Regions from separate parts of the Qipengyuania profunda genome, predicted to be linked through region 1. Evidence: predicted binding sites of a transcription regulator. Region 1 holds the regulator's gene; the other holds the start of a gene.

Region 1 (14,527 bases):
GAAGCTTTCGGCCGAGAGGCTGGCCCCGCCAACCAGCGCCCCGCCCACTTCGGGCGTGGCGAGGATGTCGCGGGCATTGTCGGGCTTGACCGAACCGCCATAGAGAATGCGCACCAGCGACGATGCCTCTTCGCCGTAGGTCTCGTTGAGCAGCGCGCGGATCGCAGAGTGCATTGCCGCGATGTCCTCGCTGGTCGCAGTGCGTCCGGTTCCGATCGCCCAGATCGGCTCATAGGCGATGGTCAGACGCTCGGCGGGGTCCTCGAACAATGGCAGGGCGGCCTTGAGCTGGTCGAGAACATAGCGTTCCGCCTTCCCGGCATCGCGCGTCTCGAGCGGTTCGCCGCAGCACAGGATCACCCGCAGCCCGGCTTCGAGCGCCGATTCGATCTTGGCGTTGATCAGGTCCTTGGTCTCGCTATGGTCCTGGCGCCGCTCGCTATGGCCGAGGATCACGAACTTCGCCCCCGCATCGGCAATCATCGAGGCGTTGATGTCGCCCGTGTGCGCGCCTTCGGCACCCGGGTGGCAATCCTGCGCGCCGACCCCGATCTGCTCGGCTTCCTTATGGACCGCATGGATCAGCGTGTAGGGAGGTGCAACGGCGACCTCGACCTTCATGTAACGCTGCGCGGCACGGTCGATGGCGCGTGCTTCGGAAAGCATTGCCCGCGTGCCGTTCATTTTCCAGTTTCCGACGATGTAGGGCCGTTCGGCCATGGGTAGGTCCTGCGAATTGTCTGAATGGGTGGCCCGCTATATGGGGCTTGGGATGCGCTCCGCTAGAGAAGGTTTCTTCGCGCGTCAAAACCCTTTGCAACCTGTTGCCGCGCGGTCGCATGGGGGATAAAGCGCCCCAACCCATCCGGGTGACCCCGGAAGATCGCAGCCATTAACGGGATTGCCCGCACGCCATGTTCCAGTTTTTTCGTAACTTCTTCAAGACCAAGCTCGGTCTGGCCATCTCGCTGGCGTTCCTCGGCCTGATCGCTCTCGCCTTCGCCAGCGCGGATGTTTCGAGCACCGGAACTTTCGGGGGAATAGCCGGCGGAGACCGCGTGGCAGTGGTCGGCGACGAGAAAATTTCCACATCCGATCTCGTCCGCGCCACCAATAACGGGCTCGACTCGTTCCGCCAGGACCAGCCGACGGCGACGATGCAGGCATTCCTGCGCGAAGGCGGGCTGGACGGATCGCTCGAAGCGCTGATCAACCGCGCGGCCATCATGGGCTTCGCGCAGAAGCACGGCATCCGCGCGGGCGACAATCTCATCAACAGCGAGATCCGCATGATCCCCGCCTTCCGCGGGCCCGATGGCAATTTCAGCGAGGACACTTATCGCCAGGCGCTGGCCCAGCAGCGGGTGACCGATGCACAGGTCCGCGAAGACCTCGGGACCGGCCTGCTGTCGCAGCAATTGCTGATCCCGGCCGGCTTCGGCGCAAGCGTGCCCGACAAGCTCGCCTATCGCTATGCGCAATTGTTCAAGGAACGTCGCCGCGGTTCGATTGCTCTCCTGCCCGCGGCAACCTATGCCCCCAGCGGCAAGGCCGACCCCAAGGTGCTGCGCGCCTATTACGACAACAACCGCGATGTCTTCGTCCGCCCCGAACGCCGGACGATCCGGTATGCGACTTTCGATTCGAGTGCGCTCGGCGACCGTATCGAGCCGACCGATGCCGAAATCGCCGCGCGCTATGAACGCGACGCCGCGCAATATGCCGCCAGCGAAACCCGCGATGTCACTCAGCTGATCGTGCCCACCGAAGCCGCAGCCAAATCGATCCGCGACCGCGTTGCCGGCGGCGCCTCGTTCGAAACGGTTGCCCGTGAAGCCGGCTTGCGCGCATCGCCGGTCGTCGATGTCCTGCGTGAAGGCCTGTCCGCGCAGGCATCGCCCGCGGTTGCTTCGGCCTATTTCTCCGCAGCGCGCGGAGCGATGACTACACCTGCGCGCAGCCCGCTCGGCTGGCACGTCGCGCGTATCGATGCGATCGACACCACCCCCGCACGCACGCTCGCGCAGGTCCGCAGTGAACTGACCGATACGCTGCGCGAGGAAAAACGCGTGCGCGGCATGGCCGACCTCGCCAGCGAGATCGAGGAACAGCTCGAGGATGGCGCCACGCTCGCCGAAGTCGCCGAAGACCTCGGCCTCGACCTCAGCACGGTCGGCCCGGCGCTCGCCGATGGCCGCCTGTACGATACGCCGCAGCGTACGCTGCCCGATGTCCTGCGTCCCGCGCTGGCCACCGCCTTCCAGATGGATGAAGAAGAGCCCGAGATCGCACCGGTCGAAAGCGGGCAGACCTACCTCGTCTACGAAGTCGGCAATATCATCACCGCTGCCGCTGCGCCCTTTGCCGAGATCGAGGACATGGTCGAAGCCCGCTGGCGCGCGACCGAAGGCATGAAAGCTGCGCAGGCGGCCGCCGACCGCGTCATGGCGCGTCTGCGCGATGGCCAGTCGATCGCGCAGGCATTGGCTGCCGAAGAGCGCCGCGTCCCCCCGGCCCAGTCGGTCGACATGACCCGCGAAGATCTCGCCCGTCAGCGCGAGCGCCGCATCCCGCCGCCGCTCGCGCTGCTCTTCAGCATGGCCGAAGGCACGGCCAAGAAGCTCGAAGCGGGCGGCAATGCCGGTTTCTTCGTGGTCCGGGTCAACGATATCGCGATGGACGATATCGCCGCCGACGATCCGCTGATCGCGCAGGCACAGCGCCAGATGGGTCCGCTGCTGGGCGAAGAATATGCCGACCAGTTCCGCCGTGCGATGCGCGAAGAACTGGGCGTATCGCGCAATCCTTCGGCGATCGAGGCCGTGCGCACGCAGCTTACCGGTAGCTGAGGCGCAGTTGGGCACCGCGCTGAAAGGCACCGACCGGGCACGCACGGCGCTGGCGCAGGGACGGCCCGCGCTGGTGTGGCGCGAAGTGGTCGCCGATACTGAAACGCCGGTTGGCGCCGCCATCAAGCTGTTCGAGGAAGGCCGCGGCGACTTCCTGCTCGAATCGGTCGAAGGCGGCGAGGTTCGCGGACGCTACAGCCTGATCGGGCTGGACCCCGATCTGGTGTTCCGCGCCACGGGCGACTGCGCAGAGATCAACGCGCAATGGCAGCATTCGCGCAGCGCCTTCGAACCCTGCGAGGACGGCACGCTCGCCAGCCTGCGTGCGCTGGTCGAATCCTGCCGCTGCGAAGTGCCTGCGGAACTGCCGCCCGCCCTCGCCTGCCTCGTCGGTCATTTCGGCTATGAGACCATCGGCCTGGTCGAAAAACTGCCGCGCCCGCCCGAGGGCGAACTCGGCCTCCCCGACATGCTCTTCGTGCGGCCCACCGTGCTGCTGGTGCTCGATCGGCTCAGCGATGCCCTGTTCTGCATCGCGCCGGTCTGGCAGGACGGATCGATCGCGCAGGCCGAGGAACGGATCGACGAAGTTCTCCGCAAACTGTCGCATTCGGCAGGCAGCGCACGCTATTCGGCCGACCAGCACCCCGAGCCCGCACTGGCACCGACCATGCCCGCCGCGGACTACGAAGCCATGGTGCTGCGCGCCAAGGAATATATCGAGGCGGGCGACATCTTCCAGGTGGTGCTGTCGCAGCGCTTCACTTCGCCCTTCACGCTGCCCCCGATGGCGCTTTATCGCGCACTGCGGCGGGTGAACCCCTCGCCCTTCCTTTATTTCCTCGACATGCCCGGTTTTGCCATCGTCGGATCGAGCCCCGAGATCCTCGTCCGGGTGCGCGATGGCGAGGTGACGATCCGGCCCATCGCAGGGACCCGGCCGCGCGGCGCGACCGCGGCGGAGGACCGGCTTGCCGAACAGACCTTGCTCGCCGATCCCAAGGAACGCGCCGAGCATCTGATGCTGCTCGATCTCGGGCGCAACGATGTCGGCCGGGTCGCGCAATCGGGCAGCGTCACCGTGACCGAGAGCTTTACCGTCGAACGCTACAGCCACGTCATGCATATCGTCAGCAACGTTACCGGCCAGCTCGATAGCTCGAAGGACGCGATCGATGCGCTGTTTGCGGGCTTCCCCGCCGGGACGGTCAGCGGCGCGCCCAAGGTGCGGGCCTGCGAAATTATTGCCGAGCTCGAGCCTGCCACGCGTGGTCCCTATGCCGGCGGTGTGGGCTATTTCGCGCCCGACGGGTCGGTCGACAGCTGTATCGTCCTGCGCACCGCGGTGGTGAAGGACGGCACCATGCACGTCCAGGCAGGCGCGGGGATAGTCGCGGACAGCGATCCCGCTTATGAACAAAGAGAATGCGAAGCGAAGGCGAGCGCGCTGCTCGCTGCGGCCAGGGAAGCCGTGCGCCTCGCTAAGGAGCCCGGGTTCGGTCAATGAGACATATACTTGCCGCGCTGGCCTTGCTCGCGCTGACAGCCTGCGAAGCCCAGCCCGAAGGAGAGCCCGTCGCCCGCGCACGGATCGACGGCAAGGCGCAGGCCGCCCCCACGTCGACGCCCAGCCCGAGCGAAACACTGGCTAGCCAGGTCGAAAGCGCGTGCCGCTCGATCATTTTCGAAGACACCCCGCTGACCCACTGTCTCGCGGTCCCCGCGCGCCACACGATTGCAATGGCGCTGGGCAACGGCGACAAACGGTATCGCAGCCTCAAGGACTTCGCCGCTGCCAGCGATAGCGAGACCATCGCTTTTGCGATGAACGCCGGCATCTTCGACGGCGACGGCACGCCCGTCGGCTATTTCGTCCAGCGTTCGCAGCGATTGCAGGAACTCGACACCGGGACGGGCTCGGGCAATTTCTACATGAAGCCCAATGGCGTGTTCTACGGCAGCGGCGGCGAATGGATGGTGCGCGACAGTGCCTGGTTCCTCGCCAATGTCTCCGAACGGCCGCAATTCGGCACGCAATCGGGCCCGATGCTGGTGAGCGATGGCCGCATCCACCCGCAGATCACGCAAGACGGCCCCTCGCGCTTGATCCGCAATGCGGTGGGCGTCGATGACGAAGGCCGCGCGCATTTCGTGATTTCCAATGCGCCGATATCCTTCGGCAAGCTCGCCCGCTTCTACAAGGACGAGCTCGAAGTGAAGAACGCATTGTTCCTCGACGATACCGTTTCGCTGCTGTGGAACCCGGTGACGGAGCGGCTCGATACCGGCGCGCCGATCGGCCCGATTGTCGTCGTCAGCAAGAAAGCCTCCGAATGACCGAAACCCGCCGCCAGCTTTATCCCGAGATCGAACCCTATGAGACCGGCATGCTCGATGTCGGCGAAGGCCATTCGCTCTATTGGGAGCGCGTCGGGACCCCGGGCGCCAAGCCCGCGGTTTTCCTTCATGGCGGACCCGGCGGGGGCATCGCGCCCGACCACCGGCGTCAGTGGGACCCCGAACTCTACGACGTGCTGCTGTTCGACCAGCGCGGATGCGGACAGTCGCTGCCCTTCGCCGAGATCGAGCACAACGACACCTGGCGCATCGTCGAGGATATCGAGCGGCTGCGCCAAATGTGCGGCCACGAGAAATGGCAGGCCTTCGGCGGCAGCTGGGGCTCCACCCTCGCGCTGGCCTACGCGCAGAAATATCCCCACCGGGTGAGCGCATTGGTGCTGCGCGGTGCCTTCCTCGCGCGGCAGCAGGAAAAGTCGTGGCTCTACGGCTATGGAGCCAGCGAGATCATGGCCGAGCAATGGGACCAGTTCACCGGCCTTATTCCCCAAGCCGAACGGGGCGATCTCGTTCGCGCCTATTACGAACGGCTGACGAGCGACGACGAAGCCACGCGGCTTGCCGCGGCGCGCGAATGGTCGCTGTGGGAGGGCCATGTCGCCACGCTGCTGCCGAACGAGGACCTGCTCGAAAGCTTCGGCGATCCGGCCAAGGCGGTGCCCTTCGCGCGAATATGCGCCAAGTTCTTTCTCGAGGACTTCTTCCTCGACGAGAACGAGCTGCTGGCCAATGTCGACAAACTGGCGGGCATTCCCGGGATCATCGTCCAGGGACGTCACGACATCTGCACCCCGCCGGGCGCGGCATGGGCGCTCAAGAAGGCCTGGCCCGAGGCCGAGCTATGGATCGTCCACGATGCCGGTCACAGCGCCAGCGAACCGGGGATCGTCGACGGGCTCGTCCGCGCGACCGACAGGCTCGCGGGCAAAGCGGTGTGACGTCACGCTGACGTTTCGGGTCTCGCAGCTTTCCTTGCTTGAAAGCACCGCGCTACCCCGCCATTGACGCCACGAATGACCGACAGCAGCTCCATCCTCGTAATCGACAATTACGACAGCTTCACCTTCAACCTGGTCCATTACCTGATGGAACTGGGTGCAGGCGTGGAGGTGGTGCGTAACGACGCCATCTCGGCAAGCGAGGCGCTGGCGGCGGGCCATGCGGGCTATCTCATATCGCCCGGCCCCTGTACCCCCAACGAGGCAGGCGTCAGCCTCGACCTCGTGGCAGCCTGTGCCGATGCCGGCGCGCCGCTGCTCGGCGTGTGCCTCGGTCACCAGGCGATCGGCCAGCATTTCGGTGGCCGCGTGGTGCGCGGCGGGCTGATGCATGGCAAGACCTCGCCGGTTACCCACGATTCCAGCGGCGTGTTCGCCGAGCTGCCCTCGCCCTTCACCGCGACCCGCTATCACTCGCTGGTGGTCGAGGACAATCCGGACTGTCTCGCGGTCAACGCCACCAGCGAAACCCCCGGGCTCGACGGCACCAGCGTGATGGGCTTCCGCCACCGCGACCTCCCGATCCACGGCGTCCAGTTCCATCCCGAAAGCATCGCGACCGAACATGGCCATGCCTTGCTGGCCAATTTCCTCGCCCTCTGCGGTATCGCCGCCAAGGTCCCCGCATGAAGACGCTTCCCGACGCCAGGCAACACCTTGGAGAGGCCGAGGCCGAAGAGGTCTTCGGCTGGATCCTCGATGGCGAGACCGGCGACGAGGATATCGCGCGTTTCCTGGTCGACATGTCGGCGCGCAGCGAAACTTCCGACGAAATTGCCGGCGCGGCGCGCGCGCTGCGGGCACGGCTGATCCCGATCGCTGCGCCAGCGGGGACGGTCGATTGCTGCGGCACGGGCGGCGATGGGCATCACACGCTCAATGTCTCCACCGCGGTGAGCCTGGTGGTCGCCGCCTGCGGTGTGCCCGTGGCCAAGCATGGCAACCGCGCGGCCAGCAGCAAGGCGGGCGCCGCCGACACGCTCGAAGCGCTCGGTCTCGACATGGAAGCCGCGGGAAGAAGCGCGGAGAAGACTCTGGCCGAATTGGGAATTTGCTTCCTCTTCGCCAAGAACCACCATCCTGCAATGGGGCGCATTCAGCCGATCCGGCAAAAGCTCGGCGTGCGTACCATCTTCAATCTGATGGGGCCTTTGTCGAACCCCGCCGGTGTCAGACGCCAGTTGATCGGCATCGCCCGGCCCGCCTATGTGCCCATCTATGCCGCAGCCACGGCCAAGCTGGGAACCGAGCGCACCTTCATTGCCTCGGGTGACGAAGGGCTCGACGAACTGAGCCTCGCGGGCGGCAACGAACTGGCCGATGTGCAGGGCAATGATTTCGAAATGCGCCGCGTAGTCGCGGTGGAAGCCAACCTGCCGCATTCCCCGGTCGAGGCGATCCGCGGCGGCGATCCGGCGTATAATGCCCGCGCGCTCGAGGCATTGCTCGGCGGGAGCCCGGGCGCCTACCGTGATGCGGTGCTGTTCAACGCGGCAGCGACGCTGATTATCGCCGGTCGTACCGACGACTGGACCGAGGGCGCGGAGATCGCTGCCGAAGCACTGGACTCGGGCAAGGCCAAGGCGCTGCTCGAAAACTGGATCGCAATGACCGCCTGACATGAACAAGCTGGAAGAAATCTGCGCGACCAAGCGCGACGAGGTGGCCGCACGCAAGCGCGATCACACGCTCGCCGATCTCGAAGCGCGCGCGAAGGAGCAGTCGGCGCCCCGTGGGTTCCAGTCTGCCCTCGCTCGGGCACAGCAGGACGGCTTCGGCCTGATTGCGGAAATCAAGAAAGCTTCTCCCTCAAAGGGTTTGATTCGCGAAGATTTCCAACCCGCAGAGCATGCCCGCGCCTATGCTGCGGGCGGCGCCGCCTGCCTTTCGGTGCTGACCGACGCGCCCTATTTCCAGGGCCATGAAGATTACCTCGTCGCCGCACGCGCAGCCTGTGATCTGCCCGCCCTGCGCAAGGATTTCATGGTTGATCCGTGGCAGGTTGCCGAAGCGCGCGCGATCGGAGCCGATGCGATCCTGATCATTGTCGCGGCGCTCGAAGACGGCCTCATGGCCGAGATCGAAGCGGCGGCGCTGGACCACGGCATGGATGTGCTGGTCGAAGTGCATGACCGCGCCGAGATGGAGCGCGCCGCACGCCTTAAATCGCGCCTTATCGGCGTGAACAACCGCGATCTGCGCAGTTTTACCACCGACCTCGCCACCACCGAGACGCTGGCCCCGCTCGCCCCCGAAGGCGCGCTGCTGGTCGGCGAGAGCGGCATCGCGACGCACGGTGATTGCCTGCGGCTGGCGCGTTCGGGCGTCCGCACCTTCCTTGTCGGTGAAAGCCTGATGCGTCACGCGGATGTTGCCGCGGCGACCCGCGCCTTGCTCGGGCGCTGACGCAGCACCTTTGGGGCAAAGCGGGAACAGGTGTTCCTGTGTAAATCACTCGAAAATGGCGGGATTGCTTGACTTGGCGAATCAGGTTGCTTAATTGTTCCGTATTCGTTCACAGCTGTTGTGAACAGGCGATACGGGAGTTCGCACCATGCTGACCGCCAAGCAGCACGAATTGATCCGCTTTATCCAGCAGCGCCTGGAAGAGACCGGCATTTCGCCGAGTTTCGAGGAGATGAAGGAAGCGCTCGACCTCAAGAGCAAGTCGGGCGTCCATCGCCTGATTTCGGCGCTTGAAGAGCGCGGCTTCATTCGCCGCCTGCCCAACCGCGCACGCGCGCTCGAAGTGGTCAAGCTACCCGAGAACGCAGTGATGGGCGCGGCACAGCCCGCCCCTGCGAACGACTCCGTGGTATCGGCGATCACGCCCAAGCCGGTCGCGCCCGCACCCGCCAATGACATCATCGATGTGCCGCTGCATGGCCGTATTGCCGCGGGCGCGCCGATCGAAGCGATCGAAGGCCAGTCGAGCATGCCGGTCCCCGCCGCCCTGCTCGGCCCGGGCGAACATTATGCGCTCGAGGTGTCGGGCGATTCGATGATCGAAGCGGGCATTTTCGATGGCGACTTTGCCTTGGTGAAGCGCACCGACAGCGCCCGCGATGGCGAAATCGTGGTCGCGCTGGTCGACAATGAGGAAGCCACGCTCAAATACCTGCGCAAGGACGCCGGGCGCGTCATCCTCGACCCCGCCAACGGCTCTTACGAACCGCAAGTCTACGATTCGCACCGTGTCCAGGTGCAAGGCAAGCTGGCCGGGCTGCTGCGCCGGTATCACTGATCCCGGGGCGCGCGTCTGTCCTCCGGCGCGCGCCACCAGCCATGCTCGCCCTGGTCCTGCGCCACGGTATCGATACGCCGCGCGCTCAGATAGACCGCTACCCCGCCCTCCCGCTCGAGGAAACGCCGGTCCGCCTTGAGCCATCGTGGGCGGCAACTGCGGGGCAGGAAACGATCGGCGATGACGATGTCGGCGTTCCGGCAGGCTGCGGCCAGCGCGCGCTCCTCCACCAGGTCCCGGCTACGTGCAATCAGGAGCGACCAGGCACGGCTCTCGCGCGTGACGGTCAGCGAACAGAATTCGGCGCTGCATCGGCTGTGCGGCCATTCCGCGATAGCCAGCGGTTGCCGATCGGTCCCGGCGAGCTCGAGCAGGTTCTCCTGCGCGTATCCACCCTCGCTAGCGCGTAGCACCAGCAGCCGTTCGGCCTCGTTCGCAACGCCGATATCGCGCCCGTCGCGCGTGATCAGGATATCGGGCACCGGCGCCTGCATCATCAGGATGGCAGCGACCATGACGGGCCCAAGCCCCCACAGACACGCCCGGCCCTGCCACAGCGCCAGCCACAGCGCGCCGACCAGATACAGCGTGATGGCGCCCATCCCGATCCGCGGGGCCAGCTTGACCGACCCCGGCTGTTCGGCAAACAGATGCGCAATCCCCAGCAACAGGTCGAGCGACTGCCCGACAAGCCACCATACGGGCGCGCCCGCGCCGATGAGGTCGAGCGCCAACGCCAGCGCCACCAACGGCATCGAGATGAAGGTGACCAAGGGAATGGCAACCAGATTGGCCGCAGCGCCGTAAACGCCCGCGCGGTGGAAGTGGAACAGCACGATCGGCATCAGCGCGAGTTCAATGACCAGTCCGGTCAGGAACAGGATCGCGGTTCGCCGCAGGAACCGACGCAGCCCGCTCTGCTCGCGCGGCGCGAGAAAATCGCGCACCGCCTGGACGCTATGCAGCGAGACGATCGCGATAACCGCCGCAAAGCTCATCTGGAAGCTCGGCCCGACCAAAGATTCCGGCCACAGCGCCAGCACGACGCCTGCGGCAATCGCGACCATCCGCAACGAAAGCGGTTCACGTCCCAAAGCCAGCGCAACCAGCACCAGCAACGCGCCGATACAGCTGCGCACGGTCGGCACCTGCGCGCCCGTCAGCAGCGTATAGGCGATCCCCGCCAGCGCCGCTGCACCCGCAGCGACCAGCGGCAGCCGCACCCGCAGGGCCAGCCATGGCCACAGTGCGAACAGCTTCAGGACCACGATATAACTCGCCGCGATGATCGCGCTGACATGCAGCCCGCTGATCGACAGCAGATGGGTCAGCCCCGCATCGCGCATGGCCTCTTCGTCGCGTTCGGGAATAGCGCCGCGATCGCCGCTGGCCAGCGTCGCGGCGATCGCCCCCGCCGTGCCGTCGAGCCGGCTGCGCACATGCGCCGACAGCCGCCGCTGGATCGAGGCCACGGTCAGGCGCGACTGCGGCGGCGGCGTGACCAGTTCGACCTCGCCCACGACCGATCCCGTAGCCGACAGCCCCTCGAACCAGGCTCGCCGCGCGAAATTATACGCTCCAGGGACGATGGGCGGGGACGGCGGCATCAGCCGCGCCGACAACCGCACCCGCGCGCCCTCGCGCAATCCAGGCCGGTCCCGCGCCAGCGGCAGGTTCACGCGATAGGCCACCGCCTGCCCGGTCGCCGCATCGCGCGCGGCCAGGACGAGCCGGACGCGGTCCTCCGCCGGTTGCTCCTCGCGTTCGAGAATTCGCCCGTCGATCCGTTCGAAGCGCGGATAGGCGAGCGGCTCCGCCCCCACCATCGCCGAGCGCGCCCATACCAGCGACATGCCGAGCGCCAGGGCGATCAGGACCGACACGATTGCGGGCATCAAATAAGCGCGTGCGTCGCTTCCGCGCCACCGCGCGAAGGCCATGGCCGCAGCGGCTGCCGCGCCGCCGATTGTCGCCAGCCATTGCCATGGCGCGCCAAGATAGAACCACAGCCCGATGCCCGCGGCGAACGCGACCGCCAGCCACGGACCACGGTCGAATTGCGCGCCTTCCAGAAATGCTTCGGATCGCCCGGCGAAACTGGACAAGAGACCGCGCATGCGCCAAGGGCGCGGCACTGCGGGGCGGGCCTCTTCGTCCGCCTCCCCCATCGGTACCGAAGGCGTCCCCTGCGTCGCCATGCAAGTGTTTGAAAGGAAGCGAGTGACAATGGCAAGCGATAGTGGCAGCGAGACCCCTCCGGTCGTCACCCGCTTCGCTCCCTCGCCCACCGGATATCTCCATATCGGCGGCGCGCGTACGGCGCTGTTCAACTGGCTTTACGCAAGGCACCATGGTGGTCGCACCTTGCTGCGGATCGAGGATACCGATCGCAAGCGCAGCACGCAGGATGCGATCGACAAGATCATCGAGGGGCTCGACTGGCTCGGCCTCGATTTCGACGAACCGCCGATCTTCCAGTCCGACCGCGCCGAACGCCACGCCGAGGTCGCGCACAAGCTGCTCGACGCGGGACACGCCTACAAATGCTTCGCCACGCCCGAAGAACTCGAGGCAATGCGCGCCGAGCAGCGCGCCAACAAGCAGCCGATGCGCTACGACCGCCGGTGGCGCGATCGCGACGCAAGCGAAGCGCCCGAAGGCGCGCCCTATGTGATCCGCCTCAAGGTCCCGACCGAGGGCGAAACCACAATCCACGACCAGGTCCAGGGCAAGGTCACGGTGAAGAATGCCGAGATCGACGACTATGTCCTGCTGCGCGCCGACGGGACCCCCACCTACATGCTCGCGGTGGTGGTCGACGATCACGACATGGGGGTAACGCATGTGATCCGCGGCGACGATCACCTCAACAACGCCTTTCGCCAGCTGCCGGTGGTCCGCGCGATGGACCAGGTCGAAGGCCACTGGCCCGATCCGGTCTATGCGCATGTCCCGCTCATCCACGGGCCGGACGGCGCGAAGATGTCCAAGCGCCACGGCGCCGTCGGGGTTGCCGCCTATCGCGATGAAGAAGGTGTCCTGCCCGAAGCGCTGTTCAACTATCTCCTGCGCCTCGGTTGGGGCCATGGCGACCGCGAAGAGATCTCGCGCGAGGAAGCGATCAAGCTGTTCGACCTGGACGGCGTCGGCAAGGGGCCCGCGCGGTTCGACATCAAGAAGCTGCAGAACCTCAACGGCCATTACATCCGCGAAGCGGACGATGCCCGGCTGGCGAAAATCGTGGCGGCGCGGATCGGCGAACAGGCCGATGAAGCGCTGCTTGCCAAGGCGATGCCAGTGCTCAAAACGCGTGCAAAGTCCGTCAACGAACTCGTTGATGGGGCTGCATTTCTGTTCGCCAAGCACCCGCTCGATATGACCGAGAAAGCGGCTGGCTTGCTGGACGACGAAGCGCGCGCGCGCCTCGCCGGATTGTCCAAAATGCTGCATGTGCAAAATGACTGGACAATCGAGGCGCTGGAAGCCACTACGAAGGCCTATGCCGAGCAACTCGAACTGGGTCTCGGCAAGCTCGCGCAACCCATGCGCGCAGCGCTGACGGGGACGACAACGTCACCCGGCATTTTCGATGTGCTGGTCCTGTTGGGCAAGGAAGAGTCGCTCTTGCGTATCGATGCGCAGGCCGCCTCGCCCGCAGGCACCGAAGAGAACGAGTGAGGAGACACGCGTGGCCGACAAGCAGGCAACCCTCGATCTGGGCGGTCAGACCCAGGAATTCCCCGTGCTGCAGGGCAGCGTCGGCCCCGATGTGGTCGATATCCGCAAGCTGTACGGCACCACCGGTAAGTTCACCTACGACCCGGGCTACAAGTCGACCGCCAGCTGCGAAAGCGCGCTGACCTATATCGACGGCGAAGAAGGCATCCTGCTGCACCGCGGCTATCCGATCGGCCAGCTGGCGGAAAACTCCTCCTTCATGGAAGTCTCCTACCTGTTGCTCAACGGCGAACTGCCGCAGCAGAGCGAGCTCGACGACTTCACCTACACGATCACGCGGCACACCATGCTGCACGACCAGCTGCGCCAGTTCTACCAGGGTTTCCGCCGCGACGCGCACCCCATGGCAATCATGTGCGGCGTGGTCGGCGCGCTGTCGGCCTTCTATCACGACAGCACCGACATCTCGGACCCCGAGCAGCGCAAGATTGCCAGCCACCGGCTGATCGCGAAAATGCCGACCATCGCCGCCATGGCGTATAAATATTCGGTCGGTCAGCCGATGATGCAGCCCGACAACTCGCTGAGCTACACGGGCAATTTCCTGCGCATGACCTTCGGCGTCCCGGCCGAGGAATATGAAATCCACCCCGCCATCGAGCGCGCGATGGATCGCATTTTCATCCTCCATGCCGACCACGAACAGAACGCCTCGACCTCGACCGTACGCCTTGCCGGTTCGTCGGGTGCCAATCCGTTCGCGTGCATCGCGGCAGGCATCGCCTGCCTGTGGGGCCCCGCGCATGGCGGCGCCAACGAAGCCGCGCTCAACATGCTGCAGGAAATCGGCACGCCCGATCGCATCCCGCATTATATCGAGCGCGCCAAGGACAAGAACGACCCGTTCCGCCTGATGGGCTTCGGCCACCGCGTGTACAAGAACTACGATCCGCGCGCGACCGTGATGCAGCAGACGCTGCGCGAAGTGTTCGAGGCGCTCAACGTCAAGGACCCGGTGTTCGAGACCGCGCTCAAGCTCGAGGAACTCGCGCTCAACGACGACTACTTCAAGGAAAAGAAGCTTTTCCCGAACGTCGACTTCTACTCGGGCATCATCCTCAACGCGATCGGTTTCCCGACGACGATGTTCACCGCGCTGTTCGCGCTTGCCCGCACCGTCGGCTGGGTCGCGCAGTGGAACGAAATGATCTCCGACCCCGCACAGGTCATCGGCCGTCCGCGCCAGCTGTACACCGGCCCGACCGAACGCGACTACGTCTCCATTAGCCAGCGCTGATATGCGCTTCGTCCTTCAGGTCTTCGGAGTGGCTTTGATGCTCTCCGGAGGCCTGTGGGCGCTCCAAGGGCTGGGCTTGGTGATGTGGCCGGCGGAGAGCTTC
Region 2 (14,527 bases), 270 kb from region 1:
CGCCTGCGCCATCAGGCGATAAGCGGGCGAGACGCGCACGACATGGCGCGAAGCGGCTTCGTAGCTGCCCTGCCACAGCAGCGCATCCATCCGCGCATCATGGTCTTCGGGGGCGAAGCGGCTGCCGAACAGTCCCTGCATGTAAAGCTCTGCCGGGCCGCTCATCGTGCCGCCGCGCCACGCTTCGCGCGCGATGTCGACCGCCTCGGGGCGGTCGAGCGAGGCCAGCGCAAGCGCATACCGCGCCCGCCCGCTATTGGTCAGCGGGACATGCTTGTCGAAAAAGGCGACTAGCGTCTGCGGCGAGGGCGCTTCGCGATCGAGTGCGGCTTCGGCACGGCGCTGGAGCAATTCCTGTTTGGGAAAATCCGGATAGCTGGTGAGGAAATCCGCGTAGGAGGAGAACGGCAGGTTCTCCTGCTTGGTCAGATATTCCCATTGTCCGACCGCCTGATCCATCCGGCCCGGCTGCTGTGCGACCAGGCTGCTGCGCGAGGCATCCTGTGCCTGCGCAAGCGAAGGGAAGGCCAGCGCAGTGCCGACCATAAGTGCGAGTGAGAAAACTGTTTTTCGGCCCATGCTGGACATTTTGCCCGGCCCCTCCTTATCAGGCGCTGAATGGATCGTGGCGCCGCGTCACGAAAACTGATTTTGTTTCATTCCTCTAACGCAGGACTCAGGTAAATGTTCTCAGGCTCGATTCCAGCTCTGGCGACTCCTTTTCGCGACGGATCGTTCGATGAAGCCGCGTTCCGCAAGCTCGTCGACTGGCAGATCGACAATGGCAGCAAGGGGCTGGTCCCCTGCGGCACCACGGGCGAGGCCTCGACGCTGTCGAATGCCGAACATCACCGGGTGATCGAGGTCTGTATCGAACAGGCGGCGGGCCGCGTGCCGGTGATCGCGGGCTGCGGCTCGAACGATACGCGCAATGCGCTGCTCCACATGCAGTTTTCGAAGAAGGCGGGGGCGGCTGCGGGGCTGTGCGTCGCGCCTTATTACAACCGGCCGAGCCAGACCGGCCTGATCGCGCATTTCAGCTTCCTGGCGGAAAACAGCGATCTGCCGATCGTTCTCTATAATGTCCCCGGCCGCACGGTGACCGATATCGAGGACGAGACAGTGGTCGAACTGGTACGCAAATATCCGGATCGCATCGTCGCCATCAAGGATGCCAGCGGCGATTTGTCGCGCGTTGCCGATCACCGCATGGGGCTCGACCACGAATTCTGCCAACTGTCGGGCAATGACGAATTGTGGCTGCCGCATTCGGCCGCGGGCGGGTCGGGGTGCATCTCGGTGACCGCCAATGTCGCGCCTGCGCTGTGCGCCGAATTCCACGAGGCGATTGCCGCCAACGATCTGGTCAAGGCGCGCGCGCTCAACGACCGCCTGTTCCCGCTGCATTATGCAATGTTTTCGGACGCCAGCCCGGCACCGGTCAAATATGCGCTGAGCCGGGTGCACGACTGGTTCGAGCCCGATGTCCGCCTACCGCTGTGCACCGCCAGCGAAGCCAGCCGCAAGGCGGTCGACGAAGCGCTGGAAATCGCCGGGCTGGCCTAGATCACTTCGTCTTCGTCGAGCAGAGGCGCGGCGGGGAAGGGGGATCGCTGACGGCAAGCGCTTCGACGATGCTGTCGGCATGCTCCCCCGCATGGTCGAGCGCCTCGACCTCGGCGATATGGAACAGCGCATCACCCTGGTTGACGATGGGCAGCGTCGCATGGCCGATGACCACCCCGGCGGTCGGGCTGACAAGGTCTTCGGGATCTTCGCCGAACAGGCCCCCGACCCGCGCGAGCAGCGCGCCCTTGCGCACGACATCGCCCGAGCGGCACACCCGCCGGCTCACACCGCCGCGCGGCGCGCGCACCCAGCTCGAGCGGTTCGAGCGGAGCGGAACCTCGACCTCGTCCAGTCCATCGTCGGCATCGATCATCCCGATATGCGCGAGCACGCGCAGCACGCCCGCGACCCCGATCTCGATCGAAAAGCGGTCGAAGCGCAGCGCCTCTCCCGCTTCGAGCAGCAGCATGGGCGTCTCGCGATCGGCGGCCAGCGCGCGCATCGAGCCGGGGCGCAGCGGGCTTTCGATGATGATCGGCGCGCCGAAGGCCATGGCCAGTTCGGACAGATAGGGACTGCCCGCGGCGATGCGGATCTGCGGGAGGTTGTAGCGGTGGACGGCGGCCGAATGGATATCGATGCCCAGCGCGCAGCGGTCGATCACCTGCGTGAGGAAGCAATGCGCCAGCTGCGCGGCGAGGCTGCCGCGTTCGGCCCCCGGAAAGCTGCGATTGAGATCGCGCCGGTCGGGGAGGTAACGGCTGTGTGCCACGAAGCCGTAGATATTGACCGCGGGGGCGAAGATGATCGTGCCGGCGAGCATGCCGGGCGACAGGCGCTCGAGCAGCCGCTGGATCACCGCGGTGCCGATAATCTCATCACCATGGATCGCGCCGCTGACGAAGATACAGGGACCATGCGTCGCGCCATGAAAGACCTCCAGCGCAAGCGCGGAGTTCAGCCCGGTGACCTGCTGCGCAACGGGGATGGCCACGGTCGCGCGCGTTCCCGGCGCGATGACGCTGTCGTGGATTGCAAAGGGTTCGATAGCGGGGCGGGCATTCATGCGCGGCTTTCGCCACGCGTGCGGCGTGCTTGGCAAGAGAAATCGCTGCGCGCCCTTTCCAAGCGCCGCCCGCTATCCTACATGCGCCCGCCTTATGGTCCGACCCAAGCCCGCCACTTTCGACAAGCAGAAGACCGTCGCCGACAACCGGCGCGTGCGGTACGATTACCATGTCGAAGAGACTTTCGAGGCCGGGCTCGCGCTGCAGGGGACCGAGGTCAAGGCGCTGCGCGCGGGCGAGGCGAGCATCAAGGAAAGCTATGCCGAGATCCGCGACGGGCAGGTCTGGCTGGTCAATGCCAACATCCCCGAATATTCGCATGGCAACCGGCTCAATCACGAGCCGCGCCGGCCGCGCAAACTGTTGCTCAATTCGCGCGAGATCGAGAAGCTGTTCGGCGCGGTCGAGCGCAAGGGCATGACGCTGGTCCCGCTGTCGATCTATTTCAACAGCACCGGACGGGCGAAGGTCGAACTCGCGCTGGCCAAGGGCAAGCAGGCGCATGACAAGCGCCAGACGATCAAGGATCGCGACTGGAAGCGCGACAAGGCGCGGCTGCTGCGCGACCGCGGATAAACCAAGTGCGCGACCCTTACATCGGGGGCCCGTGCTAACCACATCGCCAGCCATGCCGTATTCGTCGCAAGCCGCTTTCCACCTCCCCTTGCACTCGCCAAGGAGGCAGCGCATGGCAGGGTCGTGGCAATGAGCGAGCGCAAATCTAAGACATTCCTGTCGGACTGGATCCGTCTGCGCATGCCTACGCGCGAGCAGATGGCGCGAAATAAGTATCTGCGCCCCATCGCGCACCGCTTCCTGACGCCCGAATTGTGGCGGTTTACCCGGCGTAGCGTCCCGCGCGGCGTGGCGCTGGGCATCTTTGCGGGCTTTATCGTACCGGTGGGCCAGATCTTCCTGGCCGCCTTCATGGCGCTGCCCGCACGCGCCAATGTGCCGCTGTCGACACTGGTAACCTTCATCACCAACCCGTTCACTTTCCCGTTCTGGGCACTGGTGGCGAACAAGATCGGCGTCTTCATCCTCAAGGTCGATCTGGCGGCCACGGGCGGCGCAGCGCAGGAAGAAATTTCCAGCGGGCGCTGGTCCTGGTTTATCGAAATGTTCGAAGGGGTCGGGGTGACCGTGCTGGTGACCGTGTTCGGCTTTATCGTACTGGCGATTGTCGGGGCGGCGTTCGGCTATGTTTTTGCAGGCGTTGTCTGGCGCTTCGTCGTTGCGCGCAAGCGCCAGCGCCGTCTGCGCATAATGGAGCGGCGCTTCGACCACCGCGTGAATGAGGATCCCGAGACGTGATGGTGCAGGAGGACAACCCGGTCACCCGGCTGCCTCCGCTGCCGCTCATGCTCGGCGTCGCGGCTGCCGGGATCGTTTCGGTATCGCTGGTATGGCTGGTCGGCCAGCAGACCGTCGTCGCCCTGGCCTATGGCGGTGCGCTGGTGGCGGTGCTGTTGATGCTGCTGCTCGCGGCCCGCCTCAAGACTGCTCCGGTCGAGGGGGATACGCTCCAGCCAGATTGGTCGGTGACCAGCGTTGCAATCGAGAACCGCCGCCGGGCGGTGGTGATCATCGACCGGGCAAACCGGATGGTTTGCGCCAATTCGACTTATGAAAGCTGGTTCGACAGCATCTCCTCGCCTTACGATCTGGCCTTCGATACCAGCTCGCGCGAAGCGGTCATCGCGGGCGCGCGTGACGCCTGGCGCGACGGGTCGGCCAAGGTTGCCGAAGTGCGGCTCGAGGGTCTGGAGGCTCACTACCAATTGCAGATCGATCGCAGCGGGCGGGGCGAGGCCTATCTGGTCTGGCGCTTCACCGAATTGCGCGAAGAACGCAGCTATGAAGGCCTGTCCGAGCGCCTTTCGGGCCGCTTTGGCGAGGTGATCTCACGGTCGGGTCTCGAACTTGCACTGGTGGGCCCCGATGGCGTTGTCCTTACCACCACCCCTGGACTGGCGGAACGCGCGACCGGTAGCCGGGACAACTCGCTCGGCGGGCTGGAATTCGTGCAATTGCTGCGCTCGGATGATCGCGATCGCATCTTCTTCGCGCGCGAAGGGCAGCAGGGGTCGCCGCAGACGCTGGTGCATGTGCCGCTCGACGCGCCTTCCGCCGACAAACTCAGCGATGCCGACCAATCGCCTTCGCTGATGCTGCTGGTCGACAGTTCGGTCGGCCTCGGCGGGGGCTGGGAAGGGAGCGGCAAGGCCGCCATCCCGCAGCTTGAAGCACTGCTGTCGGCGCTGCCACTGGGGCTGGCGCTGACCGATCGCGACGGGCGCTTCCTGTTCGCCAACAAGGCGTTCCTGCGCGCGGTCGAGCGGGTCGATCGCGGACTGCCGCAATTCCCGTCCGACCTCGTCGTGCGCGAAGACAAGGCCGCGCTGGCCGATACCGTCCGGCGCTTCGCCAAGGGCGCTACCGCGAGCGGCGACATGGCGGTGCGGCTGGCGAACGACAAGGAAGAGCCGGTTTCGATCGGCCTCGCCGGTGTGCGCGGGCTGGGCGATGCGGCGGTGCTGCTGTCGATCTCCGATTCCTCGGAAGAAAAACGCCTCCGCCGCCAGGTCGCGCAGGCGACCAAGATGCAGGCGGTCGGCCAGCTGGCGGGCGGTGTGGCGCATGATTTCAACAACGTGCTGACCGCGATCATCGGCTATTGCGACCTCATGCTCTTGCGGCATACGCCGGGTGACAGCGATTACGATGACATCCAGCAGATCAAGGCCAATTCGAACCGCGCGGCCAGCCTGACGCGGCAATTGCTCGCCTTCAGCCGCCAGCAGACCCTGCGCCCGGTCGTGCTGCAACTGCCTGACGTGGTGAGCGAGGTCAGCCAACTGCTCAAGCGGTTGATGGGCGAGAAGGTCGAGTTCTCGGTGCGCCACGACCGCGAGCTGGGCTCGGTCCGCGCCGATCCGCAGCAGCTCGAACAGGTCATTATCAACCTTGCGGTCAATGCGCGCGATGCGATGCAGATGAACGCGATCAAGCGCGGCAAGCAGGACTGGAAGGGCAGTCTGACGCTGGCGACGCGCCGGGTATCGGCACGCGATGTGCGCAAGATGGGCATCGATATCATGCCCGCGGACGATTACACCGTGCTGATCGTGCAGGACACCGGCGGCGGCATTCCCGACGAGCATCTCAACAAGATCTTCGAACCCTTCTTCACCACCAAGGAGCAGGGCAAGGGCACCGGGCTCGGCCTGTCGACCGTCTATGGTATCGTCAAGCAGTCGAACGGCTTCATCTTCGCCGACAATGTCCAGGGGCCCGACGGAACGCTGATCGGCGCGCGTTTCACCATGTACCTGCCGGTGCACAAGGGCGAACTGCCCGCCATCATGCGCCGCGAAGAGCCTGAGGAAACGAATGCGACCGAATGGTCGGCGGGCGGGAAACTGTTGCTGGTTGAAGACGAGGACATGGTCCGCGCCGTCGCCGAGCGCGCGCTTGCCCGCGCGGGCTATACCGTGACCACCGCGGCCGATGGCGAAGAGGGACTGGGCGCGATCGCCAACGGCACGACCGAGTTCGACTTGATCGTGTCGGACGTCGTCATGCCGACGATGGACGGGCCCGCGATGGCCCGCGCGATCCGCAAGGTGAAGCCGAAGATCCCGATCCTGTTCATGTCGGGCTATGCCGAAGAGCAGCTCCGCAACGAGATCGACATCGAGGACATGCACTTCATCCCCAAGCCGTTCAGCGTCCAGCAGATCAATGCCAAGGTCGCCGAAGTGCTGAGCGAACACCGCAAATAGGCGGGGTTCGCCGCTGGTTTTTTGCCGAGCGGAACATAGCAGAAAAATTTTTCCTGTTCCCCACTTGTTCTTGCGGAACAAAGCCGATACATACTGCGCCAGTTGAAGAGTCGGTAGCCGGCTCTGGCCAAGTGCAGGAGGTAGTGTCATGGCGGCAAGTCTGAAGCTCGTAGAGGACAAAAAAGTGAACGCAGACCGCCAGAAGGCATTGGACGCCGCGCTCGCACAGATCGACCGCGCATTCGGCAAGGGTTCGGCGATGAAGCTGGGCCAGAAAGAAGCCATGCAGGTGGAATCGATTTCCACCGGCTCGCTCGGCCTCGACATCGCGCTGGGCGTGGGCGGCTTGCCCAAGGGCCGCGTGGTCGAGGTGTACGGTCCGGAAAGCTCGGGCAAGACGACGCTGGCGCTGCATGTGATCGCCGAAGCGCAGAAGGCGGGCGGCACTGCCGCCTTCGTCGATGCCGAACATGCGCTCGACCCGGTCTATGCCAAGAAGCTGGGGGTCGACATCGAGGAACTGATCATCTCGCAGCCCGATACGGGTGAACAGGCGCTCGAGATTACCGATACGCTGGTCCGCTCGAATGCGATCGACGTGCTGGTGGTCGACTCGGTTGCTGCGCTGGTCCCCCGCGCCGAGATCGAAGGCGAGATGGGCGACAGTCATGTCGGCCTGCAGGCCCGCCTGATGAGCCAGTCGCTGCGCAAGCTGACCGGTTCGATCAACCGCTCCAAGTGCATGGTGATCTTCATCAACCAGCTGCGCATGAAGATCGGCGTTATGTACGGTAACCCCGAAACCACCACCGGCGGCAACGCGCTCAAGTTCTACGCCTCGGTGCGGCTCGACATTCGCCGTACGGGCCAGATCAAGGACCGCGACGAGGTCATCGGCAATGCGACCCGCGTGAAAGTGGTCAAGAACAAGGTCGCTCCGCCGTTCAAGCAGGTCGAATTCGACATCATGTATGGCGAGGGTATTTCGAAGATCGGCGAGATTCTCGACCTCGGCGTCAAGGCCGGCGTGGTCGAGAAATCGGGCAGCTGGTTCAGCTATGACAGCGTCCGCATCGGCCAGGGCCGCGAGAACGCCAAGACCTTCCTCAAGGAAAATTCCGAGATGTGTGCCAAGTTGGAAGCCGCAATCCGCGGCCGCACCGACGAGGTCGCCGAAGAGATGATGACCGGTCCGGACGCGGACGAGGACTGAATTCTCTTCAAGCGGGAGCGCGTCGGCCCACATCCCCGGGCTCGCGTTACAGCCGGACTGTCCCCCGGCGCTCCCGAAAAACCGGAAAGCCGGTGCGCGCCGCTTCATGGCCGCACCGGCTTTTCCGTTTGTGGCATGGCCGCAGGCCAGTGGCAGCCCTAGGGTGCGGGCGAATCGTCCATTCGGGAGCGCCGCCATGACCATCACCGTCCACCATCTCAACAACAGCCGTTCGCAGCGCATCCTCTGGCTGCTCGAGGAACTGGGCGCGGACTACGAAGTGGCCCCTTACCAGCGCGATGCCGAAACCAATCTCGCGCCGCCCGAGCTCAGCGAGGCGCATCCCCTCGGCAAGTCGCCGCTGATCGAAGATGATGGCGTATCCATCGCCGAAAGCGGCGCAATCATCCAATATCTGTGCGAACGCCATGGCGGCGAAAGCTGGCTTCCCGCGCGCGATAGCGAAGCCCATATCCGCCACCTTGAATGGATGCAGTTCGGCGAGAGCAGTTTTTTCGTCCCAGTTATGCTGAAGATTTACGCCGGCCGCCTTGGCGATGCCGCCGCGCCGCTGATGCCGCGCGTCGACGAGCAACTCGCCGCTCATATCCGCTTCGCCGAGGACAACATCTCACCCGATCTCCATTTCGTCGGCGACGACTGGACCGCTGCGGATGTGATGATGAGTTTCCCCGCCGAGATCGCGGTGATGCAGGGCTATGGCGAGCAAGCGCCAAAGCTCGCGCGGTTCGTCGAGGCAATCCATGCGCGGCCAGCGTGGCAGCGGGCGCGCGAGCGGGGCGGGCCCTATTTCATGTGGTGAGCAGGTGCGGGGCGGGGCTTGCAATCGCTTGCGCCTCCCCACAGAAGGCACGCGTTGTCGACCCTTGCGGCAGCGGATTGATATGCGGGTAACTCGATGAAGATCGCCGTTTTCGGGCTCGGCTATGTCGGCCTTTCCAATGCCATCATGCTGTCACAGCACAATTGTGTGATCGGCTGCGATATCTCGCCCGAGCGCATCGCCATGCTCGAGGATCGCCAGTCGCCGATCCAGGACGAACTGCTCGAGCAATACCTACGCCGCGACGATCTCGACCTCGCCTTCACCACCGATCCTGCCACAGCGATCGAAGGCGCCGAGTTCGCGGTGGTCGCCGTGCCGACCAATTACGATGTCGAGACCAACTTCTTCGATACTTCGGCGGTCGATGCGGTGATCGAACAGGTTCTCGCCGCCAACGACCAGGCGGTCGTGGTCGTCAAATCCACGGTCCCGGTGGGCTACGTCGGCCATGCGCGCGAACGCTTCGCGACCGACCGCATCATCTTCAGCCCCGAATTCCTGCGCGAGGGGAAGGCGCTTTACGACAACCTCCATCCCTCGCGGATCATCGTCGGCGAACGGTCCGAGCGGGCGCAGAAATTTGCCGACCTGCTGCTCCAGCCCGTTCTCGAGGACGATGTCACCGTCCTGCTGACCGATGCCGACGAAGCCGAGGCGATCAAGCTGTTCGCCAACACCTATCTCGCCATGCGTGTCGCCTTCTTCAACGAACTCGACAGTTACGCCTTGTCGCGCGGGCTCGACACGCGCCAGATCATCGAAGGCGTCGGCCTCGATCCGCGCATCGGGGCGCATTACAACAATCCATCCTTCGGCTATGGCGGCTACTGCCTGCCCAAGGACACCAAGCAGCTGCTGGCGAATTATTCCGAAGTCCCGCAGAACCTCATCCGCGCGATCGTCGACGCCAACCGCACCCGCAAGGACTACCTTGCCGACCGCATCATCGACCGCGAGCCGCGCATAGTGGGCATTTACCGCCTGGTGATGAAGGCCGGTTCGGACAATTTCCGCCAGTCCTCGATCCAGGGCATCATGAAGCGCGTGAAGGCCAAGGGGATCGACGTCATCGTTTACGAGCCGGTGATGGAGGAAGACAGCTTCTTCGGCAGCCGCGTGGTGAACGATCTCGACGCGTTCAAGGCCGAGGCTGATGTAATCGTCGCCAATCGCCTCGATCCCGACATCGCCGATGTCCGCGACAAGGTCTTCACCCGCGACCTGTTCGGCGCCGACTGATGGGCGAAAGCCGCACCGCGCTGGTCACCGGCTCGGCGGGGTTTATCGGCTATTTCACCTGCCGCCGCCTTTTGGCCGACGCGTTCCAAGTCATCGGCGTCGATTCGCTCTCGGACTATTACGATCCCGAACTCAAACGGCGTCGACAGGCGGGGTTGCTGCAAAACGCGGGTTTCGCGGCGATCAATGAGCCGATCGAGACGCCGGGCCTGCTGGCGAGCCTCTTTGCAGACGAACAGCCCGATATCGTCATCCATCTCGCAGCGCAGGCGGGGGTGCGGCATTCGATCGATCACCCGCGCAGCTATCTCGAGAGCAATCTGGTCGGCACCTTCGAACTGCTCGAAGCCGCGCGCGCGTATCAGCCGCAGCACATGCTGCTGGCCTCGACTTCATCCGCCTACGGCGCGAATACCGAGATGCCGTATCGCGAGACGATGAAGGCGGATCACCCGCTCTCCTTTTACGCCGCGACCAAGAAGGCGACCGAAGCGATGGCGCATTCCTACGCGCATCTGTTCGATCTTCCGGTGACCATGTTCCGCTTCTTCACCGTGTACGGGCCGTGGGGGCGCCCCGACATGGCATTGTTCAAATTCACCAGGGCGATGCTCGAGGGCGAGCCGATCGACGTTTACAATCACGGCGAGATGATGCGCGATTTCACCTATGTGGAAGACCTCGTCGAGGCGGTGCGGCGGCTGATCGACACTCCGCCCGTGCGTCCAACCGCGGCCGAGGACGTCGCCGAGGGGGACAGCCTGTCGCCAGTCGCCCCCTGGAGGGTGGTCAACATCGGCAATTCGCAGCCCGTCCAGCTTGGCGACATGATCGGCGCAATCGAGGATGCACTGGGCATCAAGGCCAAGCGCAATCTCATGCCGATGCAGCCGGGGGACGTTCCCGCGACCTGGGCCGATGCCGAACTGCTGCGCACGCTCACCGGTTATGTCCCGCAAACGGATATCCGTGAGGGCGTGCAGCGGTTCGTTGCGTGGTATCGCGACTATTACGGAGTATGACGCGATGACCGATCAATCCGAATGGACCGGCAGGGTCGGTAATGCCTGGGCGGACGAATGGCAGCGGACCGACCGCAGCTTCGGCCCGGTGACCGACCGGCTGCTCGAAGTCGCGCAGGCTAAGGGTTTCGCACAGGTACTGGATGTCGGCTGCGGCGCAGGCGAAGTGTCGCTCGCGCTCGCAGCGGGCGATCCGACGGCAAGGGTGATCGGGGTAGATATCAGCGAGGACCTGCTCGAGGCGGCCCGCCAACGCGGAGCGGGACAGCAGAACCTGCGCTTCGAGCTTGTCGATGCGGCCCGGTGGACGGCGGGCGCTGGCGAGCAGGCCGACCTCGTAGTCTCGCGTCACGGGGTGATGTTCTTTGGCGACCCCATCGCCGCCTTCGCGCATATCGCGGATCAGGCGGCGCCGAGTGCGCGGCTCGTCTTTTCCTGCTTCCGCGAGCGTACCGAAAACCCCTGGGTGCGCGAAATCGCCGCGGTCCTCCCGCCAAGCGATGAGCCCGCGCCCGATCCCGATGCCCCCGGGCCCTTTGCTTTCGGGCGCCGGGCTCGCGTCGAGGATCTTCTTATGAAAGCCGGTTGGCAGGGCGTCGCCTTTGAACCGATCGATTACCGCATGATTGGCGGCGAAGGCGAGCAGGCGGTCGAGGATGCGCTGTCCTATTTCCTGCGGATCGGCCCAGCAGCGCGCGCCATCGGGGCGCTGGGGGAGGCCGAACGCGACACCGCCATGGCCCGCCTCCGCGCCATGCTCGAGCGGCACTGTGTCGATGCCCAGGTCGCACTCCCGGCCGCTGGCTGGATCGTGACGGCCCGCGCACCCGGTTGATCGTCTCTCCTGCACAGTCTGGCCGGGCATTGGCGCTTGTCGCCCGCGCGCCGATTGCCTAACTGCCCGGTCATGACTTCGACCAACGACATCCGCCGCAGTTTCCTCGACTATTTCGCACGCCACGAGCATGCCGAAGTCGCCAGTGCGCCGCTCGTCCCGTTCAGCGATCCCACGCTGATGTTCGTCAACGCCGGCATGGTGCCGTTCAAGAACTCGTTCACCGGGCTGGAAACCCCGCCCGCGCCGCGCGCCACCAGCGCGCAGAAATGCGTCCGCGCCGGGGGCAAGCATAACGATCTCGACAATGTCGGCTACACCGCGCGGCACCACACTTTCTTCGAGATGCTCGGCAATTTCAGCTTCGGCGACTATTTCAAGGAGCAGGCGATCCTGCATGCCTGGACGCTGCTGACCGAGGAATGGGGTCTCGACAAGGACCGGCTGCTGGTCACCGTCTACCATACCGATGACGAGGCCTTCGACCTGTGGAAGAAGCTGACCGGCTTCGCCGACGATCGCATCATCCGCATCCCGACGAAGGACAATTTCTGGGCGATGGGCTCGGACGGCCCCTGCGGGCCGTGTTCGGAGATCTTCTACGATCACGGCGACCATATCTGGGGCGGCCCTCCGGGATCACCCGAGGAGGACGGCGACCGCTTTGTCGAGATCTGGAATCTCGTGTTCATGCAGTTCACGCAGGAAAACGACCAGATCGTCGGCGACCTGCCCAAGCCGAGCATCGACACGGGCTTGGGGATCGAACGCATCGCCGCGGTGATGCAGGGGGTGCACGACAATTACGACACCGACACCTTCAGGAATTTGATCGCGGCGAGCGAGGGGCTGACCGGAGTGAAGGCCGAAGGCGACAGCACTGCCAGCCACCGGGTCATCGCCGACCATTTGCGCTCGACCAGCTTCCTGATGGCCGATGGCGTGCTGCCTTCGAACGAAGGCCGCGGCTATGTCCTGCGGCGGATCATGCGCCGTGCCATGCGCCATGCGCACCTGCTCGGCGCGAGCGAACCGCTGATGCACCGTCTCGTGCCCGCTCTCGTCACCGAGATGGGCCAGGCCTATCCCGAACTGCAACGCGGGCAGGCGCTGATCGAAGAGGTGCTCGAACGCGAGGAAACGCAGTTCCGCCGCACGCTCGACAAGGGCCTCAAGCTGCTCGACGAGGCGACCGGCACGATGGGCGAGGGCGGGACGCTGGACGGGCAAACCGCGTTCAAGCTCTACGATACCTATGGCTTCCCCTACGATCTGACCGAAGATGCGCTGCGCAGCCGCGGCATCACCGTCAACAAGGACGGATTCGATGCGGCGATGGAGCAGCAGAAGGCGGCTGCCCGGGCGGCGTGGAAGGGTTCGGGCCAGTCGGCCAGCGAAGAGGTCTGGTTCGATATCGCCGATGCGCAGGGATCGACCGAGTTCACGGGCTACAATTCGACCACCGGCGAAGCCGAGGTCGTTGCGATCGTCAAGGACGGTGCGCAGGTCCAGTCGGCCGGGGCCGGCGATGAGGTGGTCGTTCTGACCAACCAGACGCCGTTCTATGGCGAAAGCGGCGGCCAGACCGGGGATGCCGGGCGGATATGGACGCCCGAAGGTTTCGAATTCGCAGTCGAGACCACCAACAAGCCGCTGGGCCGGCTACACACGCATGTCGGCAGGGTCGCCGGCGGTTCGGTCAAGGTCGGCGACGCGGTTCACCTGGAAGTCGATGCCGAGCGGCGCGACCGGATCCGGGCGAACCATTCCGCGACGCACCTTGTCCATGCCGCGCTGCGCAATCGCCTCGGCGATCACGTCACGCAGAAGGGTTCGCTGGTTTCCGAAGACCGCTTCCGCTTCGATTTCTCGCATCCCAAGCCGCTCGGCGATGACGATATCGCCGCGATCGAGGTCGAGGTGAACGAGGAAATCCGTGCCAACGAACAGGTCGGCACACGGCTTATGACACCCGACGATGCGGTCGCTGCGGGCGCGCTGGCGCTGTTCGGTGAGAAGTATGGCGACGAAGTGCGTGTCCTCTCGATGGGCCGCACGGTCGGCGAAGGGCGCAATTATTCGGTCGAGCTATGCGGCGGCACGCATGTGAAGGCGACCGGCGATATCGGCCTGTTCAAGATCGTTTCCGAAAGCGCGGTCAGTTCGGGTGTCCGGCGGATCGAGGCGCTGACCGGCGAAGCAGCGCGCAAATGGCTTGTCGCGCGCGACGAGGCGGTGCGGCTTATCGCGGGCGCGCTCAAGACTTCTCCCGACGAGGCGCCGGCGCGGGTCACGGCACTGGTCGAGGAACGCAAACGGCTCGAGAAGGAACTTGCCGAAGCCAAGCGCGCGCTTGCGCTCGGTGGCGGCGGCGCGAGCGAATCCGGCCCCGCCGACGAAGATGTCGGGGGCGTCACGTTTTCGGGCCAGGTGGTTGAAGGGCTTAATCCGAAGGACCTGCGTCCGCTGCTCGATGAAGCCAAGGGTCGGATCGGGTCAGGCATTGCCGCGATCTGTGCAGTCAATGACGGCAAGGCCGCCTTCGCGGTGGCCGTCACCGACGATCTGACCGAACGTTTCAGCGCAGTCGATCTGGTGCGTGCCGGGGTCGAGGCGCTGGGCGGGAAGGGTGGCGGCGGCCGCCCGGACATGGCCCAGGGGGGCGGTCCGGACGGTGCCAAGGCCGACGAAGCGATCGCCGCGGTGCGCAGCAAACTTTCCGCCGGATAGGTTGCTTAGCTACGGTTGCGCGATTTGCGGCCTACTTCGGACTGGCTGCCGCGCGGCAGGTCGTGACCGCCGGTATCGGATGGCTTGTTGGCATTCGCGCTAGGCGGTTCGACGGTGCTGACCGGGTCCTGCACGTTCTGCGGCTTGAACTTCTCACTGTTCGGCGTCGGCTTGGTCGGGTCGGGGTTGCTCATGTCTTTCTCCTTCCCCCGACCAACGG

What was found. The regulator LexA, encoded in region 1, represses DNA repair genes until DNA is damaged. The targets are predictions, from matches to a motif close to GTTCCNCNCTTGTTCT.
Region 2: the regulator LexA is predicted to act here: its motif matches at 6,477-6,492, upstream of recA (recombinase RecA).

Annotation. Positions count from the first base shown of each region.
Region 1 covers NZ_CP142675.1:1,209,409-1,223,935, forward strand. Annotated here, with positions in the region: gene tpiA (triose-phosphate isomerase) at 1-720, opposite strand, end outside; gene VWN43_RS06535 (peptidylprolyl isomerase) at 915-2,849, shown strand; gene trpE (anthranilate synthase component I) at 2,857-4,356, shown strand; gene VWN43_RS06545 (phosphodiester glycosidase family protein) at 4,353-5,186, shown strand; gene pip (prolyl aminopeptidase) at 5,183-6,145, shown strand; gene VWN43_RS06555 (anthranilate synthase component II) at 6,221-6,835, shown strand; gene trpD (anthranilate phosphoribosyltransferase) at 6,832-7,824, shown strand; gene trpC (indole-3-glycerol phosphate synthase TrpC) at 7,826-8,611, shown strand; gene lexA (transcriptional repressor LexA) at 8,760-9,449, shown strand; gene VWN43_RS06575 (ComEC/Rec2 family competence protein) at 9,443-11,647, opposite strand; gene gltX (glutamate--tRNA ligase) at 11,676-13,127, shown strand; gene VWN43_RS06585 (citrate synthase) at 13,138-14,424, shown strand; gene VWN43_RS06590 (hypothetical protein) at 14,426-14,527, shown strand, end outside.
Region 2 covers NZ_CP142675.1:1,474,592-1,489,118, reverse strand. Annotated here, with positions in the region: gene VWN43_RS07840 (lytic transglycosylase domain-containing protein) at 1-546, opposite strand, end outside; gene dapA (4-hydroxy-tetrahydrodipicolinate synthase) at 685-1,566, shown strand; gene VWN43_RS07830 (succinylglutamate desuccinylase/aspartoacylase family protein) at 1,568-2,635, opposite strand; gene smpB (SsrA-binding protein SmpB) at 2,730-3,212, shown strand; gene VWN43_RS07820 (DUF2062 domain-containing protein) at 3,342-3,950, shown strand; gene VWN43_RS07815 (response regulator) at 3,950-6,421, shown strand; gene recA (recombinase RecA) at 6,570-7,634, shown strand; gene VWN43_RS07805 (glutathione S-transferase family protein) at 7,831-8,457, shown strand; gene VWN43_RS07800 (nucleotide sugar dehydrogenase) at 8,554-9,720, shown strand; gene VWN43_RS07795 (NAD-dependent epimerase/dehydratase family protein) at 9,720-10,742, shown strand; gene VWN43_RS07790 (class I SAM-dependent methyltransferase) at 10,747-11,577, shown strand; gene alaS (alanine--tRNA ligase) at 11,650-14,307, shown strand; gene VWN43_RS07780 (hypothetical protein) at 14,313-14,501, opposite strand.